3 regions of the Pararhizobium sp. LjRoot238 genome follow, and region 2 is predicted to be linked to each of the others. Evidence: riboswitches for the same ligand, from Rfam matches in the RefSeq annotation. Region 2 holds a riboswitch; each other region holds the start of a gene.
What was found. A riboswitch is a leader RNA that binds a small molecule or an ion and turns the genes downstream of it on or off. The one in region 2 is predicted to bind cobalamin.

Region 1 (4,455 bases), 460 kb from region 2:
GGCCGGCCTCTCCCTGGAAAGAGGATGCGCAAGCGGCCATGGCCTGGCAGGCGCAGCGATTTCCGCAGGTTGCCGCCTCACTTGCCGGCGACGACGCGGATTTTTCGTTGGTGACTGACATATGGCGCAAAGACAGTGCCGAGATCGCCGATCTCTTGGACTATCAAGGCCGGTTTGCGGCAGGAATGGATGACCGCACGAAGGGCGCTCATCTGGTCGCCTTCTGCAGCCACCAACTCAGCATCGCTGCCGGTGCCCTCTATCTGAGGACCGGGCTGGTGCCGGATCTCGATCCGGGAAGCCTCGCTATCCGTTTTGAACCGTATGCTCCGAAAAACGCGGGCGAGATTACGCTGGTCTGCCCATCCGATGCCCGCCGCTTTCATTTTCGCTTTCGCAAGTTTCGCCAAGGCCGTGACAGTGCATCCCTGTTTCACGGCAGCTTCGTTGCCAGCCTTGCGCCGGTCGTCGAAACGGTGAAGGCCCGTACCGGTTTGTCGTCGGTTGCGCAATGGCGGCTGGCTGCCGACGGCATTGCCGGCGCGTTTCTCGAAATCGGCGCGGCATCGGCGCAAGAGGAGCGAGCGATGGCTTCGGCGCTCGCTATCGTCAACACGGAAGGCTCGCCGCTCTGTTCAAGCGCATTGCGCTATCAAAAGATCGCCTCGATCGTGAGTGGCGTGCCAGTCGAGCGCATTTTTCGCCTGCGAAGCGGCTGCTGCCTGTATTACCGAACGGATGGCGGGACCTTTTGCGATGTCTGCGTGCTTCTCGACGAGGAGACACAAAAAAGCCGCCTGCGCACTCATCTCGAACGCGCAGGCGGCTGATGTTGCAAGCTGGTTCGTTATGCAGATTTCAGGAAGCGCTCGTTGAAATAACCCGAGACAAGGCCGAGCACGATCCACGAGGCAAGGGCGGTCGCCAGCGCGGCAACGGCGAATTCGGCGCCGAGAACGGCCGGAACCGGGCTCGAAATATCCGCAGGCTGCGGCGCGCCGTAGATATGCGGCGCGGCGATCGCCACAAGGCCGGCGATTTTCGCGACGATTTCGGGGCGCAGCGCAAGCAGATACAGGCCTGCTCCGGAGAGCAAGACCGTCGCCATCCACCATATCTGCCGGTCGTGCAGGTCGGCCGCCGGAAAGCCGGGCAATTCCGGCGGCAGTCCGATTGCGGGTAGCATGTGGACCGCCAGCCAACCGCAAGCGCCCCAGAGGACGCCGTTGCGAAGCGTGATTGGATAGCCGATCAGCAAGCTGATACCGGTCAGCAACAGGCTGAAACCTGTGCCGGTTACGAGATTGGCGAGCAAGGTTCCTGAAAACCGGCTCATGCCAAACATGATGCCGCCTTCGTCTTCATGCTCGCCCTCATGGGCGTAAGCCGGCGTGATCGGAGAAAATGCCGCAAGTAGTTCGCCGATCGCGGATGTCTTCTCCAGTGACGAATGCTGTTGCTGTTGATCCTCGGTGCCGGCGGGCTGTTCCGCGGCAGGCTCCTTGCCTTCATATTCTTCGGCGTGAAGGATGATCGGAACGACCCGCGCAGTCTGCGCCACCGTCGTAAAGACACCCGCAATCAGTCCAGCCACCAACGCGGCCAGAAGCGTTTTGACAATCATTTCGATACTCCCAGGTTCAAGCGGAGCGGCTGCGCGTCAGCCCTCTCCGGCTTGCTGTGTTTGAAATCCCCACGGCAAATGCCGCCCGGTGCCGCAGCACGGGCGCATGAACCGTCGAAGCGTGGTTTCATCGAAACCCGCGTTCTGCTGTCGGATCGAATGCGAAAAGCGCGCAGCTTCCCACATCAGCCGATCAATGGCAGGGGAAACCGTAGGAGTGGCGAACGTCGTGCGCGGTATCGTGCAGCACGGCGGAATTGGCGAGACCGGCGCCGAAAACCAGGAACCCGCCGATCAGAAGGGCGAGGATACCGGCGGTGATGCGGTCGTTGAGGGAGAGCGGAATGCTCGAAACTGTAGACGTAGCCATGACAACCTCCGTGATGGCGCGTGGGAAATTTCCCACCAATTGGGCACCATGCCCTTCATCAACCGGCAGGTTTCCTGGCTCGCGGCGTCAGGTGCTTGGCACCAGTGAGCCTGTCTCGCCTTCCCAAGGTGCGGGCCAAGGCCCGCGCCGCAGTGGCTTTTGCCGGATCGACCGGCATGACAAACTCTGACCGCTCTACAGTCGCGGGGTCGGCCGTGATTGAGATGCCCAGCATGGGTCCATCCGTCACGTTCCCATTTACTCCCCGGAAGCGTTCGCTTCCAAGGAACCAATTGATCCGACGATGATTATGATGTCCCCTGGCTCATGTCAATTCGACGATGCGACCCGCGATGCCGCTTTGCCGTCGCGATTGCCGAAGTTCGCTCGTAGGTCTATCCTTCTGAATTGGGGAGCAAAGTGCGCCGGTCGAGGCCGTCTACTTTAAATAACACTGAATGGTTGCTTGTATTTCTGGTTACATTTCGCGTTTTGCGAAGGAAATAGTTCTTTAGGAACCTTGCGGCAGAATACCGCGCGCGTCTATTTGCGAAGAATCATTCACAGAGAAAACAATGAAAACGGCGAGGTCCGAACAGGAATTTCAGAATATTCTTCGGAGGCTGGAGCTCGCGCTCGATGCCTCCCGGATCGGCGTATGGGAACACGATACGCAGACGGATGAAGTCGTCTGGGATAAGCAGATGCACCGGCTCTATGGAACCGGCAAGACAAACAAGCGCGTCAAGGCGGCGGTGTGGGCCAAGGCGATCCATCCTGATGACCGGGAGCAGGCAGAGGCGGATTTCGCCGATGCCATCAAAGGCAAGGGCATCTATTCGTCGGAGTATCGTATTGTTCTGCCAAACGGCAAACTTCGATATCTCCGGTCGAGGGCGCATTGCTTCGAGCAGGACGGAAATATCACGTTCATCGGCGTCGAATGGGACGTGACGGCGGACGTGCTGCTCAATCGGGAACTGCAGCGCCAGAAAGCCATTGCCGAAAAGCGCGCAGTTGCTCTCGAGGCGAGCGCCCGGCGGATCGAACATGCGGCCGAACACGACTACCTGACCGGGCTACCGAACCGCCGCTTCTTCGATCGCCGATTGGCCGAACTTTCAGAGGATGCGGGGCTCGACAAGTTGGCGATCCTCTACATCGGTCTCGACCGGTTCAAGCAGATCAACGACACGGCCGGTCACTCCGTGGGTGACAATGTGCTGAAATCCGCGGCCAGCCGGATTGTCGCCGCATTGCCAAATAGCGCCTTCGTCACCCGCATAGGCGGCGACGAATTTGCGGTTCTGATCGCCAATTTCGACTCCATCGAAGATTTGAAGACGGTCGCCGAGCGGCTGGCCCAGCAGCTGAAGCAATCGATATGGCACAATGACGAAGTGCTGCGCACCGGTGCGTCGATCGGCCTGGCGTCCGCCAGCGGTAGAAACATCGCCAATCTGCTGGCCGAAGCCGATATCGCCCTTCATCGCGCCAAGAAACTTGGCCGGGGCAGGGTGGAGGTGTTCTCGGCGCAACTCAAGGCGCAGCTCAACAACGAGCGCCGCGTTGCCAAGCAATTTGCGCGCGGCCTGGAAAAGGGAGAGTTTGTTCCCTTTTACCAGGCGCAGGTCGATGCGCGCACGCGCCGTATCGTCGGCTTGGAGGCTTTGGCGCGCTGGCGCCATCCGAAACGCGGGCTTCTGTTGCCGGGTGAATTCCTCACCGTCGCGGGAAATCTTGGCATGCTGGACGACCTGGATGCTGCAATTCTGAAAGCGGCGTTGAAAGACCGGCGCGCCTGGATGCGGCAGGGCGTGCTCGTTCCACGGATCGCGGTGAATGTCTCGGCGGCGCGGCTGTCCGATCCGCTTTTGATTGACGACTTGCAGCAACTGGACGTCGAGGCGGATACGCTGTCATTCGAGTTGCTGGAGACGATCTTTCTGGACGACAGCGAGGAAGGCGTGCTTTCCAATGTTGCTGCGCTGAAGGGTATGGGCATCGACATCGAGATCGACGACTTCGGTTCCGGACACGCCTCGATCATCGGGCTGACGAAGGTGAAACCGCGGCGGCTGAAGATCGACCGGCGGCTGGTATTTCCGATCACCACGTCGCGCGAACAGAAGCGGCTGTTGCGGTCGATCGTTGATATCGCCAAGGCGCTCGACATCGAAGTGGTGGCCGAAGGGGTCGAGACGCTGGAGCATGCCAAGCTTCTGACGCGCCTCGGCTGCGATGTTCTGCAGGGCTACGCGATCGCCTATCCGGTCTCGGGGCCCGAGATGCTGGCCAGGTTGATAGAAACGCAAAACAAGGAACTTGCCGTCCAGCTTTGATGGCATTTCTGCAGAAGGCATCTACGAAGCCAGCAGGTCCTGCATCACGCCGATAATGCGGCGGTGCTGATGCGCGTGACGCGTGCGGATGCTGGTCGCGGCATAGACTGCCTGCGGAA
Region 2 (4,455 bases):
CGACACACGATGGACGCCGGGCGGTGCTTGCAGAGATCTGCGAGGCTTTCGCGACCGGGCCGGGCGTCATCGTCCTGAAGCAGGCTTTCGAGAATACGGACGTCATCGATGCGGCAAGCGATGTCTTCGACGAGATCATCAACGAGCAGAATCGCACCAATACCGGCGGCGGTGACCATTTTGCCAAGCCCGGCGCCAACGACCGCATCTGGAATTCGCTGGAGAAGCACTGCCTGAAGGATCCGGAGAATTTCGCGACCTATTACGGCAACATGCTGATCGCGCTGGTCAGCGAGGCCTGGCTCGGGCCGAGCTACCAGATGACGGCGCAGGTCAACCGGGTCAATCCGGGCGGTGCGGCGCAATCGGCGCATCGCGACTATCATCTCGGCTTCCAGACATCAGCCGTGATCGAGCAGTTTCCTGCCCATGTGCATCGGCTGTCGCCGGTGCTCACCTTGCAGGGGGCGGTTGCCCATTGCGATATGCCGCTCGAAAGCGGGCCGACGCTGTTTCTGCCCTACAGCCAGACCTATGTGCCGGGCTATCTGGCACTGAAACGACAGGAATTTCGCGACTATTTTGATCGGAACCACGTGCAACTGCCGCTGTCCAAGGGCGATCTGGTGTTCTTCAACCCGGCGCTTTTCCACGCTGCCGGCACCAATCGTTCGGCCGGCATCAAGCGTGTCGCCAATCTGCTGCAGGTTTCGTCCGCCTTCGGCCGGGCGATGGAGACGGTCAACCGCGAGCGGATGAGTGCAACGCTCTATCCGGCCCTGAGAGCCATGCTGGACGATGGACGGCTATCTGATGCGCAGGCGGCCAATGCGATCGCGTCCTGCGCGGAAGGCTATTCCTTCCCCACCAACCTGGACCGCGATCCGCCGCTCGGCGGCCTGGCGCCGAAGACGCAGGCGCAGTTGATGCATGAGGCGCTGGCTGGCGGATGGGAGGCGGAGGCTTTCGCCGAAGCACTTGCGGCACAGGCGGAGAAGAAACTGAGCTGACGTCAGCACGCCAAATCTTTAAAACTTCCGTCCGGTTTCCGGGCGGAAGTTTTCGGTGTCATCAATGTCTAAAATGGAGGAAACGGAATGAGCAACGATTATGGCCGCCTTGACGGCAAGATCGCGATTGTGACCGGCGGTACGCAAGGATTGGGAGCGACGATCGCGGCGCTGTTTGCCGAACGGGGTGCCGCTGGCATCGTCATCTGTGGTCGCAATGCCGCGAAAGGGGAGGTCAAGGCGGCCGAGATCGGTAAGGCCGCGGGGACCAAGGTGGTGTACGTACAGGCCGATCTCGGAGAGGTGGAGGACGCGCGCAAGGTGGTCGCGGCCTGTGACGCACAGTTCGGCCGTGTCGATGCGCTGGTGAATGCGGCTGCGATTACCGATCGCGGCACCATCCTCGATACAACACCGGAGTTGTTCGACCGCATGTTCGCCGTCAACGTGCGCGCGCCGTTCTTCCTGATGCAGGAGGCGATCAAGGTGATGCGCCGGGAAAAGACAGAGGGGACGATCGTCAATATCGGCTCGATGTCGGCCAAGGCCGGGCAGCCGTTCATCTCAGCCTATTGCGCCTCCAAGGGTGCGCTGGAAACGCTGACCAAGAACACGGCCTATGCGGTGCTGCGCAACCGCATCCGCGTCAACGGGCTCAACATCGGCTGGATGGCGTCGGAAGGTGAGGATCGCATCCAGCGCGAGTTTCATGGCGCCGCGAGCGACTGGCTGGAGGAGGCGGCAGCGAGCCAGCCGTTCGGCCGGTTGGTTGATCCGGCCGAGGTGGCACGCGCCTGTGCCTATCTTTCGTCGGCGGAATCCGGCCTTATGACGGGATCGGTCATCTGCTTCGACCAGTCGATCTGGGGCGCCTATGACGGTTCTCCGCATCCGGTCACTGCCCTGTAAGAGAACAGGCGGGCCGCTTGCATTCGGCGGCCCGCTGTGCCTTTATCGGTTTGGTTCAGGTGCCCGCGAAAGCGGGAGAATCGGGAATCCGGTGAAAATCCGGGACGTGCCCAACGCTGTGACGGGGACGGCTTTGCTTTAATGAATTTCTGAGTATTTTCAGAATTCTGCCACTGAGTCCTCATGTGATTTGGGAAGGCGGCAAGGCCGGTTGATCCGCAGTCAGAAGACCGGCCTGACGAGATAGACCAGCCCCGCGCGGACGGCGGGAGGTTTCGCATTGTTGGGGATCAAACGATGCAAACGGAACCGCAAGACCGCCTTGTCAGGGCGGAAGCATTTTCACCGGACGAGCGCGCCGCCGTCTACCGCGCCATCGAGACCCGCCGCGACGTGCGGGATCAGTTCCTTCCAACGCCTCTGCCGGACGAACTGGTCGCACGGCTTCTCGCCGCCGCCCACAGCGCGCCCTCCGTCGGTTTCATGCAGCCGTGGAATTTCATTGTCGTGCGGGACGAAGACCGGCGCCAAAAGGTGTTCGAAGCCTTTCAGCAGGCCAACGAGGAGGCGGCGCTGATGTTCGATGGCGCCGCGCGCGATACGTATCGCTCGCTTAAACTGGAAGGCATCCGCAAGGCGCCGGTGAGCCTCTGCATCACCTGCGATCCGACCCGCGCCGGCAAGGTCGTTCTCGGCCGGACGCACAATCCGCGTATGGATGCGTTTTCGACGGTCTGCGCCGTGCAGAACTTGTGGCTTGCCGCGCGGGCGGAAGGCGTCGGCGTCGGCTGGGTGAGCATTTTCCACGAGCGCGACGTCAAGGCAGTTCTCGGCATACCCGATCACATCGAGATCATCGCCTGGCTTTGCCTTGGCTACGTCGATCAGCTCTATGCGGAACCCGAACTGGCCGTCAAAGGCTGGCGGCAGCGACTGGCGCTCGATGAACTGGTCTTTGCTGACGCCTGGGGTGTCAAGCCGGCGAGCTAGAGACATTGATCAATTGGTCTGTTGCTGCTGGTATCCGGGGCCTGTCGGATGTTTCAGGTCGATCGACGATTCCTGAGAGGGCAGGAAGCTCGGTCCGACAACGCGCACCTTGCTGTTCTGCGGATCGTAGGGGCGGTCTGCAACGGCAGTCTTTGCCTGCGTCTTGTCGGCCTTGCGCGGTTTGATCTCAAGAATGCCGCTGCCATCGTCCGGCGTACTCTGGTTCGTGGCGGTCTGGCGGGCAGGCGCACAACCGCATTGGCCGGGCTGGCTGCGGTCACGCGTCTTATAGGCGAAAGCCGTGGGCAGTTCTATATAGGGCTCGCCTGTGGAGGCCGAGACCATCTGATCGGTCTCTTCGGTCGCAAGCGCATGGTAATAGAGCGCCGTTTCCGCACCCGGGCATCGGCGTTGGCAAGCCTCGGCATCGCGCTGGAAATCGGCGGGCGTAGCGCTGGACGAGATCGGGAAGAAGGCACCGTCGCAGGTGCGGACGCACAGCGTACGCAGGCTGCCGCCATAGTCAGCGCCCGGCAGGGTGAAATCGGATACATCGGCACTGCCGCGCAAGGCCGGCTCGCTTTCGCTGATCGGCGGCAGATCCTTCAGGATGTTGCGATGCGTTTCCGGCTCTTCGGCCGCGGCCCGCAGGATCTCCTCCTCCTCCTCGGCGCAGCGATTGACGTAGAGAGCGGCCATGATCCGGCGGCGGCTGATTTCGCTGTCGCCACCGGAGACAAGATATTCGCGGCGGGTCTTCAGCGTTTCGAGTTTGATTTCCATCTGCGAGATTTCGCTGTCGAGGGCCGCGCAGGCCTGCTCGTTCGGATCGCCGACGATGATGACGCTGCCGGAACTGCATCCCAGGCGCCGCCGGTCGGCGCGCGCCCTGCGCAGATCAAGGTTCTGCCGTGCGATTGCGCCGGTGTAGTCGCGCAGATTGGCGTTGGAGGCGACGATCTTCGGCAGGTTCGACAGGCGCGCACTCAGCCGTTCGCACACCGTCGCGGCGTCGGCAGTGGCCGTCATGACCATGAGAAGCGGAGCGATAAGCGCCGCGAAGCGAACCGAACGGAAAATCAATGTTTTCTCTCGTCTGAGCGAACCGGCACTCTATCGGGCGTGGCGGATTATTGCCGCGCTCCAAGCCATGTGCCTATCATACCGCCATTCGAAAGAGGCGCAACGCAGTCCGCTTGCCAGCGTTAACGCGAGCCCGGGAAATTCCACCGATGTGGCCGGAGAGCCGCGGTCGCGGCCCTCCGGAAGCCGACGTTAGGCGGCGCGGGCGGTTTCGAGCGACATCGGCGTTTCCAGGACCGGTCCGCCGATTTGAGCGACGGCTTTCATCGTTTCCAGCAGTTCGGTCGTTACTTCCCAGGCGACGGCGACCGCATAGACCGAACCGATGCGCTGCGGTTCGCCGATGCGCTCGCCGGGGCAACCCATGCGGCGGAACATCCGCTCGAGGAAGACATCCGTCACGGTGACGATATGGCTGAGGCCGGAGGACAGTCCGAGTTCGCCGACGCCGCACATCAGTTCC
Region 3 (4,455 bases), 140 kb from region 2:
AAGATGAACAGCATCGGGGTATGACCTTGGGTGTGGAGCTATTCCGCTCCGTGATTTGATTGGCGCCGATATACGCCTGTTTTGGGGCCAGGCAATAATCGTTTTCGTCGTCCGATGTCGTTTTCCGGATAGTCTGACGATGAAGCAGCGCAAGTCTTGCAGCGTTCGGAAATAACGCGTGAGCCCACGCCGGAAAAGGCGGCAAAAATACGGCAAAACATGGCTTTGCTTGTGGCGGCGGCAATGCTAGACGAGACGTCATGACAAAGACGATCATGCTTCAGGGGACCGGCTCCGATGTCGGAAAAACGGTACTCGTGGCGGGCCTGTGCCGGCTCATGAGCAATCGCGGGGTAAAGGTTGCCCCGTTCAAGCCGCAGAACATGTCCAACAATGCTGCCGTTTCGGATGATGGCGGCGAGATCGGCCGTGCCCAATGGCTGCAGTCGATGGCCGCGCGGGTACCATCTTCGGTTCACATGAACCCGGTCCTTCTCAAGCCCCAGTCGGATACCGGCAGCCAGATCATCGTGCAGGGCAAGGTGGCAGGGCAGGCGAGAGGACGGGACTACCAGGCCCTGAAACCGAAGTTGATGGACGCCGTCATGGAAAGCTTCGAAACGGTCGGTGCCGGGCGTGATCTTGTTATCGTTGAAGGGGCGGGATCGCCCGCCGAGATCAATCTTCGCGCCGGCGACATCGCCAACATGGGCTTTGCCACGCGCGCCAACGTTCCGGTGGTGCTTGTCGGCGATATCGACCGCGGTGGTGTGATCGCATCGCTGGTCGGTACCCATACCATCCTGTCCGATGAAGACCGGCGAATGATCAGTGGCTATTTCATCAACAAGTTCCGGGGCGACGTTTCGCTTTTCGATGACGGCGTCGCGGCTGTTCAGCGCTTTACCGGCTGGCCGTGTTTCGGCGTCGTTCCCTGGTTGAAGAGCGCTGGGCGCCTGCCGGCCGAGGACTCGGTCGTCTTGGAAAGACTGGCGCGGGGCGGCGGCAAGGCGCTGAAGGTCGCCGTTCCCGTCCTGTCGCGTATCGCCAATTTTGACGATCTCGACCCGCTGGCCGCCGAACCGGAGGTCGATCTCGTCTTCGTCCGCGCCGGAGAGCCGATCCCGGTCGATGCCGGCCTGGTGGTCATTCCGGGCTCGAAGGCGACGATCGCCGATCTCGCCGATTTTCGCGCTCAAGGATGGGACCGCGATCTTCAGGCGCATGTGCGGCGCGGCGGCCACGTCATCGGCATCTGCGGCGGCTACCAGATGCTCGGAAGCCGCGTTACCGACCCGCACGGCATTGAGGGAAATGTGCGCGAGATCGAGGGGCTGGGCCTTCTGTCCGTCGAAACCGAAATGGCGCCGGAAAAGACGGTGCGCAACAGCAATGCCCGTTCGGCCGTCTATGATGTGGCGCTGGAGGGTTACGAAATCCACTTGGGCCGGACGACTGGATCGGACTGCGCTCGTCCTGCCGTGATCATTGACCACCGCGCCGATGGGGCCGTCTCGGCGGATGGCAGGGTCAGCGGTACCTACCTGCATGGCCTGTTTACCAGCGACGCCTATCGCGCCGCCCTTCTCAAAAGTTTCGGCATCGAAGGCGGCGGCGAAAACTATCGTCAGTCCGTCGATCGGGCGCTCGATGATGTCGCGGCCGAACTCGAAACGGCACTCGACGCGCGGTGGCTCGATTCATTGATGCCGTGAAGCCTCGAGCAGCCGGTCTTTCAATTGACAGGGTTCGACCGAGCGCCTAATCATCAGCCATTGGATGGTTCCCGGACCGGCGTTTCGGTTCGGGAGTAAATGGGAATGTGAAGGGATGGACCCAAGCCGGGCATTCTTATCGCAGCCGACCCCGCGACTGTAGAACGGTCAGGGTTCGCCATCCGGGAAAACCGGTATTCCGGACAGGCCGCGTGGTGCGGCCGCGGAATGGCCGGTCCAACCGGAAAAGCCACTGGAGTGGCACCACGATCAGCCGGGGCCGGACGCCTCTATCTCTACGAATCGTCCACCTCTTCGTGATGTCGAAAAACTCCGGGAAGGCGAGGCGGACCCGTTCGGGCCTTTGACGAGGTTCGTGACGCCGTGAGCCAGGAGACCTGCCATCCTGAAGGGCATCGTGCCCGATCCAGGGAGAGACACTCCCGATGCCAGCACGGAGGTTGTCATGGCTTTCTCGTTCCGCTCCCCCAGCGGCCATTTTTGCGTTTCTCGCCTCAGCGCCTGCGTATTTCCCCGCGAACATTAAGGCTGGGATCGTTTCATGACATCGACGAAAACAGGACCCGTGTTGGTTCTTGGCGGCGCTCGTTCCGGTAAATCGACGTTCGCCGAAAAACTCGTCACCACGTCGGGTCTCGACATGCATTACGTCGCGACGGGAAGGCCGTGGGACGGGGAGATGCAGGCAAGGATTGCCGAGCATCGTGAACGGCGGGGACCAGACTGGCAGACGCATGAGGAACCGCTTGAACTTGCCGCCTGCCTGAAAGCGATCGACGCGCCCGGCCGCGTCATCCTGATCGATTGCCTGACCCTGTGGGTCACCAATCTGATGATGGAGGATCGCGACCTGGCGGCAGGATTTCAGAACCTGGCAGAATGGCTGCCGCAGGCGCAGGCGCGGCTCGTGTTCGTTTCGAACGAGGTCGGGCTCGGCATCGTGCCGGAAAGCCGCATGGCGCGCGATTTCCGCGACCATGCCGGCCGGCTGCACCAGCTTATCGCGGAGAAGTCCGCGGAAGTCTATTTTATCGCGGCCGGATTGCCGCTGAAAATGAAGGGTTGATCCATGACCACAGCAAAAGCCGCTCACGGCAAGATCCCGGCAACCGTCATCACCGGCTTCCTCGGCGCCGGCAAGACGACGATGATCCGCAACATCCTGGAGAATGCCGATGGCCGGCGCATCGCGCTGATCATCAACGAGTTCGGCGATCTCGGCGTTGACGGCGACGTGCTGAAGGGTTGCGGCGCCGAAGCCTGCAGCGAGGACGACATCATCGAACTCACCAATGGCTGCATCTGCTGCACCGTCGCCGACGATTTCATCCCGACCATGACGAAGCTGCTCGAGCGCGAGAGCCGCCCGGACCACATCGTCATCGAGACGTCCGGTCTTGCGCTGCCGCAACCGCTGATCGCCGCCTTCAACTGGCCGGATATCCGCAGCGAAGTCACCGTCGATGGCGTCATCACCGTCGTTGACAGTGCCGCCGTTGCCGCCGGCCGCTTTGCCGATGATCACGACAAGGTCGATGCCCTGCGCGTCGAGGATGACAATCTCGATCACGAAAGCCCGATCGAGGAACTGTTCGAGGACCAGCTCACTGCCGCCGACCTGATCGTTCTCAACAAGACCGACCTGCTCGATTCCACTGGCCTCGCCTTCGTGCGCAAGGAAGTCGCCGCACGCACCAGCCGCAAGCCGTCGATGATCGAGGCGAAGAACGGCGAAGTCTCGGCCGCCGTGCTTCTCGGTCTCGGCGTCGGCACCGAAAGTGACATCGCCAACCGCAAGTCCCATCATGAAATGGAGCATGAAAACGGCGAGGAGCACGATCACGACGAATTCGACAGCTTCGTCGTCGAACTCGGTGCGATCGCTCATCCGGCGGGCTTTGTCGAAAAGCTGAAGACCGTCATCGCGGAACACGACGTGCTGCGCATCAAGGGTTTCGCCGACGTGCCCGGCAAGCCGATGCGCCTCCTGATCCAGGCCGTCGGCGCCCGCATCGACCAGTATTTCGACCGCGCCTGGGCGCCGGGCGAGACCCGCGGCACCCGCCTTGTGGTGATCGGCTTGCACGAGATGGACGAGGCTGCCGTGCGCGCTGCGATTGCAGCGGCGGTTTAGAGAATGGTGATTGCGGCATACCCCCCTCTGTCCTGTCGGACATCTCCCCCTCAAGGGGGGAGATTGGCTGGGGCAACCTCGCATTCAAAGTTGCGTGTGCGTGGTTATAGGTGCCGCTTGCTCTCGATCTCCCCCCTTGAGGGGGAGATGTCACGCAGAGACAGAGGGGGGTACTTCGGCCCCCGGAGAATGCCATGCATCTCCTCCTAGCCCAGAAAGGCACCATCTCGGACGGCGAGGAAGCGATCGACCTCGGTCAATCGCCCGCCGATGTCCTGTTCCTGTCCGCTGCCGATACCGAGCTTTCGGCGATCGCCGCCGCCCACCGCACGCGGCAAGGCAAATCCAGCCTGCGGGTCGCAAGTCTGCTGACGCTGAAACATCCGATGTCGGTCGATACCTATGTCGAGCGCACGGCGCGGCATGCCAAGCTGATCATCGTCCGCCCGCTCGGCGGCGCGAGCTACTTTCAGTACGTGCTGGAGGCACTGCATGCGGCTGCCGTCACGCATAAATTCCAGATCGCCGTTTTGCCGGGCTACGACAAGCCGGATCCCGGCCTCGAGCCGTTTTCGACGGTTTCCG

Region 1: another riboswitch for cobalamin. It lies ahead of ACSQ3F_RS13695 (CbtB domain-containing protein); the one in region 2 lies ahead of bluB (5,6-dimethylbenzimidazole synthase).
Region 3: another riboswitch for cobalamin. It lies ahead of cobU (bifunctional adenosylcobinamide kinase/adenosylcobinamide-phosphate guanylyltransferase); the one in region 2 lies ahead of bluB (5,6-dimethylbenzimidazole synthase).

The regions. Positions count from the first base shown of each region.
Region 1 covers NZ_CAXUPP020000001.1:2,812,210-2,816,664, forward strand. The annotation lists gene ACSQ3F_RS13685 ((2Fe-2S)-binding protein) at 1-830, shown strand, start outside; gene ACSQ3F_RS13690 (CbtA family protein) at 848-1,624, opposite strand; gene ACSQ3F_RS13695 (CbtB domain-containing protein) at 1,818-1,994, opposite strand; cobalamin riboswitch at 2,042-2,303, opposite strand; gene ACSQ3F_RS13700 (bifunctional diguanylate cyclase/phosphodiesterase) at 2,570-4,336, shown strand; gene ACSQ3F_RS13705 (LysR family transcriptional regulator) at 4,358-4,455, opposite strand, start outside.
Region 2 covers NZ_CAXUPP020000001.1:3,272,693-3,277,147, forward strand. The annotation lists gene ACSQ3F_RS15880 (phytanoyl-CoA dioxygenase family protein) at 1-1,010, shown strand, start outside; gene ACSQ3F_RS15885 (SDR family oxidoreductase) at 1,098-1,919, shown strand; cobalamin riboswitch at 1,960-2,172, shown strand; gene bluB (5,6-dimethylbenzimidazole synthase) at 2,217-2,909, shown strand; gene ACSQ3F_RS15895 (DUF2865 domain-containing protein) at 2,919-3,944, opposite strand; gene ACSQ3F_RS15900 (acyl-homoserine-lactone synthase) at 4,185-4,455, opposite strand, start outside.
Region 3 covers NZ_CAXUPP020000001.1:3,133,314-3,137,768, forward strand. The annotation lists gene ACSQ3F_RS15210 (hypothetical protein) at 1-14, opposite strand, end outside; gene ACSQ3F_RS15215 (cobyric acid synthase) at 261-1,715, shown strand; cobalamin riboswitch at 1,764-2,135, shown strand; gene cobU (bifunctional adenosylcobinamide kinase/adenosylcobinamide-phosphate guanylyltransferase) at 2,278-2,802, shown strand; gene cobW (cobalamin biosynthesis protein CobW) at 2,806-3,870, shown strand; gene cobN (cobaltochelatase subunit CobN) at 4,065-4,455, shown strand, end outside.